Regions from separate parts of the Azospirillum sp. TSH100 genome, predicted to be linked through region 2. Evidence: predicted binding sites of a transcription regulator. Region 2 holds the regulator's gene; the other holds the start of a gene.
What was found. Region 2 encodes LexA, which represses DNA repair genes until DNA is damaged. Its sites were predicted from a motif close to ATGTTCTANTTTGGTTC; they were not measured.
Positions count from the first base shown of each region.

Region 1: E6C72_RS03365 (ImuA family protein) is a predicted target of LexA. The motif match lies at 1,107-1,123, and genes of this name have one in related genera.

Region 1 is NZ_CP039634.1:708,252-710,712, reverse strand. Features, by position in the region: gene xopAW (EF-hand domain-containing protein) at 1-247, opposite strand, end outside; gene E6C72_RS03370 (SH3 domain-containing protein) at 587-1,039, shown strand; gene E6C72_RS03365 (ImuA family protein) at 1,148-2,053, shown strand; gene E6C72_RS03360 (hypothetical protein) at 2,061-2,243, opposite strand.
Region 2 is NZ_CP039634.1:2,362,642-2,365,102, forward strand. Features, by position in the region: gene glp (gephyrin-like molybdotransferase Glp) at 1-658, shown strand, start outside; gene lexA (transcriptional repressor LexA) at 857-1,579, shown strand; gene E6C72_RS11215 (ComEC/Rec2 family competence protein) at 1,626-2,461, opposite strand, start outside.

The sequences.
Region 1 (2,461 bases), 1.1 Mb from region 2:
AATCGAACTGGCTGGAGAAGGAGCTGAACTCCGTCGCGCTCAGCGAGCCGTCCTTGTCGCTGTCCAGGCTGCTGACCAGACTGTCGACCGCCGAGGAGAGCTTGTCGCTGTCGGACGAGGCCGAGGTGCCTTCCAGCGAACTCAGCAGCTCGTCCTTCGACAGCGAGGAGTCGCCGTTGGCGTCCGCCTTGGTGAAGTATTTCTGCAGTGTCGCGGCTGTGCTGGAACTGCCGAGGGAGGAGATCATGGCCGGTGCCCCCATGAAGTGCGTCGTGATGGACTGCCGTTCTGGCGGTGACGTCCTTTGACCGGCGCCGGTGGGGCTTGTCTCGGGCGTCTCGATGGTCAAGATACGCAGGGTGGCTCGTGACTCCTGCGCGGAGGTGGAACGAGAAATATCGAATTTGAGATAATTTTTCAGAACCGGGCGGCCTGCCCCAAAAAGCGCATAGCGAATTTGGGTGCGCTGCGGTGGCGAAGAGGGGGCAGCCTCCTGTATGGTCGCGCCGAAGGTCCTCAACTCCCCTGTTTGCCGCCCCTGTTTGTCCCGCTCCTGCAAAGCACCGTTCCATCTCCAAGGTGAGCGATGATCCGGCGTCTGCGTACCCTTCCCCTGATGGTGGCCCTGGCCACGCTGATGGTTCCCGGCTGCATGCCGTACCAGCGGGTTCCCAATCCGCCGACCGTGCGCACCGCGCCCGACACCGGGACCGGGCTGGAGCCGATCTATGGGGAGTGGCAGGTGGACAAGCCGACGCCGGCCTATGCCCAACCGGCGGGCGGTTCAGGCGTCGTCGCCACGCTGGGGGCGGGCCAGGGGGTGACCACGCTGGGCCGGGTGCGCAACAGCGACTGGGTGGCGGTGAAGGTCGGCGGGTCCACCGCCTATGTCCGGCTGCATCTGCTGAGCCTGAAAGGCAACACCCCGCGCGGCAGCCGCGGCACCTCCACCACCGTGGCTAAGCCCGCCGACAATGCCGGTCCTACCATCAAGGCGGCCCCGCGCGGAAAGATCGGCGCCACGCCCATTGCAAACTGATTTCGAGGCGGTTGGTCACAGAACAAGACAGGAGTCGCAGACTCCCCCTTGGCAGCTGTTCATGATAGAACATATCGGGAACATAAGCCTGCCGAACGGAGCCGAGTCATGCCTGTGCCGTCGCCCCCATCCTCGTCCGCGGAGACTGCGCCGCGCGATCGTGCTGGCGTGCTGGCCGATCTGCGCGCACGCATCCGGCGGATCGAGGGAGCGGGCGGGGAGGGCGGGCGGACCCTGCCGTTCGGCGTCGAGTCGATCGACAATCATCTGCCCGACGGCGGGCTGCCGCTGGGCTGCCTCCATGCGGTGGCGGCGGAGGCTCCGGGGGCGGGCACCGGGTTCGCCGCGGCGCTGCTGGCCCGGCTGGCGACTCCGAGGACGCCGGCGCTGTGGATCCTGCGCGGGCGCGACCTGTATGCCCCGGGGCTGGTCGCCTATGGCCTGACCCCGGACCGTCTGGTGGCCGTGCGGGCGGTGCGGGCGATCGATGCGCAGTGGGCGATGGAGGAGGCGCTGCGCTGCTCCGCCTTGGCGGCGGTGCTGGGCGAGTTGGAGGGGCTGGACCTGACCGCCAGCCGGCGGCTGCAACTGGCCGCCGAGTCGTCGGGAGTGACCGGTTTCCTGCTGGACTTGGGCGCTGCCGCGCCGGGCGGACGCCACCGGCGGTCGGAAGGGCTGAGCGCCGCGGTGACCCGCTGGCGGCTGAAAGCCGTTCCCAGCCTGGATGAGGAGGAGGATACGGCTCCACGCGCCGTCGGCGTCCCGCCGGTGCTGGGCATGCCGTGCTGGTCGGTCGCGCTGGAGCGGTGCCGCGGCGGACGTCCGGGCGACTGGACGCTTGCCTGGGACGGTGTTGGGTGGCGCGACGTGGCGAAATGGAATGGAAGCGGCCTTGGGCAAGCCGCGCAAAGCAACTCGGCGCTATGGCCGGTCAGGCAGCCGATGTCCGACAACCGACAGATTCGCTTGTCGGATCACCGCAAAGTGGCCATTGCCCCAGCCAGGGCGCGTTGAGTGCCGGTCAGTAGTTGGTGGCCCAATCGGGCTCCCGGCGGCCGGGCTGCTCCGTGCCGTCCGGCTCGGTCATCCAGCGCGGGTCATCCGCATCCAGCGGGGCGTAAAGCGGCAACTGGCGGGCGAATTCCGCGCTGTCGGCATCGCGGCGCTGCTTCAGCAGGCGGTCGGCAAGGTGGGCGGGCAGCATGGCAGGTCTCCTTCTGAGCGCCGGATGGCACCGCGGATCAGCCTGACTAAGGCCGGTCCTGGCCCACCCGTCGTCCTGTTTGCCTGGATAATAACTACGCAAGTTCCAGGCCAGCTGTTAAGCGCGTCACACGAGTTCCATGACACACGACTAAGTCTCTACAAACGGTTTATACGAAGCCACTCGAACCCACATGAACCGGTATGACGCTGGGGAAT
Region 2 (2,461 bases):
CGACCCGCTGGGGCCGAGTCAGATCGTCAGCACCAACGCACTAGGCCTCTGCGCCCTCGTCACCGCCCAGGGCGGCCTCGCTCACAATCTCGGCGTCGCCAAGGACACGCCGGAGAGTGTCGCCGCGCTGGCGAAGGGGGCGGCAGGCTGCGATCTTCTGGTCACCACCGGCGGAGCGGCCCATGGTGATTACGACCTGGTTCGTGACGTTCTGGCCGAACAGGGCCTGGCGCTGGAGGTGCAGACCGTGGCGATGCGGCCGGGCAAGGCGCTGATGTTCGGCCGGGCCGGATCGGTGCCGCTGCTGGGCCTGCCCGGCAACCCGGTGTCCACCGGCGTCACCGCCATCCTGTTCCTGCGCCCGATCCTGCGGCTGCTTCAGGGCCTGCCGCCGGAGGACGACCGTCCGCCGCTGCGTGCCCGCCTGACCGCCGCGCTGAAGGCCAACGACCGGCGCGAGGAGTATCTGCGCGCCACCCTCGCCGCCGGCCCTGACGGGGTGCTGACCGTCACCCCCTTCTCCCGCCAGGACAGCGCCATCACCACGCTCTACGCCCAGGCCGACTGCCTGATCCCACGCCCGCCCCATGCCGATCCGGAGCCTGCCGGCGCCATGGTGAGCGTGCTCCCTTTGACGGATGGTGTATTCAGCATCTAGACTTGAACGGAGCGCCAGGACGGCGGATTGAACAGTTGAACATCACCCGGAAAACTGTTTCACGGCGTTCCAGATGTTCCATTCAAGTTCTAAAACAAGCCGATGGGGGGCTTGACGGGCAGCAGGAACCAAACTAGAACATGGAGCAACGTTTAGTTTTTGTTCCATCTTCAGTCTGGCGACGGCCGGGAGGCATCCATGCTCACGCGCAAGCAGCACGAATTGCTGCTGTTCATCCACGAACGGCTCGGCCAGGGCGGTGTCTCGCCGTCGTTCGACGAGATGAAGGACGCCCTGGGCCTGAAGTCCAAGTCGGGCATCCATCGCCTCATCACCGGGCTTGAGGAGCGTGGTTTCATCCGCCGCCTGCCCCATAGGGCCCGCGCGCTTGAGGTTCTCCGCCTCCCCGAGGGTCTCGACGCCGCCCGCTCGCGCACCGCGCCCAAGCCGAAGTTCCAGCCCAACGTCATCAAGGGCGATTTCGCCTTCGCCGGCCGCGACACCGCCCCCCCCGCTCCGACCCCGGCCGCCGGGAACGAGACCGTTCAGCTTCCGCTCTATGGCCGCATCGCCGCCGGCACGCCGATCGAGGCCCTGCGCGACAACAGCGCCTTCGTCGACATCCCCGCCTCGATGCTGACCAGCGGCGACCATTACGCGCTGGAGGTTTCCGGCGACTCGATGATCGAAGCCGGCATCCTCGACCACGACACCATCATCATCCAGCGCTGCGATTCGGCTGAGAACGGCACCATCGTCGTCGCCCTGGTCGATGAAGGCGAAGTGACGCTGAAGCGCCTGCGCCGCAAGGGCAACACGGTCGCCCTGGAACCTGCCAACGCCGCCTATGAGACCCGCATCTTCGGTGCCGACCGCGTCCGCGTGCAGGGCAAGCTGATCGGTCTGGTGCGGAAGTACTGAGACGCTGCACAGGGGGAAGGGGCGCGGTTGAGCGATCGCTGCGACATCACCTTCCCCCGGTCCACGGCCGGTCTCCCCTGACACCCCGCACCGTCTCCAGTCTAATTCCGTCTGTCGTCACCGTCAGCGCATGCGCGCCCTCATGCCGCAGCGCCCAGCGGTCGGCGACAAATTCCGCCCGGCACCGCCGCGCCACCGCCGCCGTCACCACGGCATCAACCGCGCCGCAATCCTCATCCAGCGCATCCGACAAGCGCGGCAGCGCCACGGTCTTCCCTCCGACCCGGTACAAACACCCCAGCGCATCGCAGCTCAGCGATCGCTCTCCCTCACTCCATCCGCCCGCCGCCGGCCAGGGATCCGCCGCCGACCGTTCGCCGTCGCGCTCCCGCCAGGTCTCGGCCACCCGCCCGCCGCCCTTCACCGACGCACTCAACCGCCCATCCGGCAGCCGAACCGCCGTTACCGACCCATCGCCCGCCACCAGCACATCCGGCCGCACCGCCAGCATCGGCGAGGCCAGCCCCGCCAGGATCGGCAGCATCCCCAGCCACCGCCACCGCTGCCGCCAGATGCACAGCCAGATGCCGCCCAGCACCAGAACCGCAAAGCCCTCCGCCGGCATTGCCGTTACCGTCAGCGACGCCCAGGGCAATCGGCCGAAGAACTCCGCTGTCCAGATCACCGCCCGGTCGCCCCAGTTCATGGCGATCAGCGCCGGTGCCTCCAATCCGAAGGGGAGCAGCGCATAAGCGATCAGGCTCCACGGCATGACCCAGAAGGATGTGATGGGAATCGCGATCAGGTTCGACAGCACGCCATAGAAGGCGATCTGCTGAAAATGGAAGAGCGAGAAGGGCAAGGTCGCCAGCGTCGCCACCA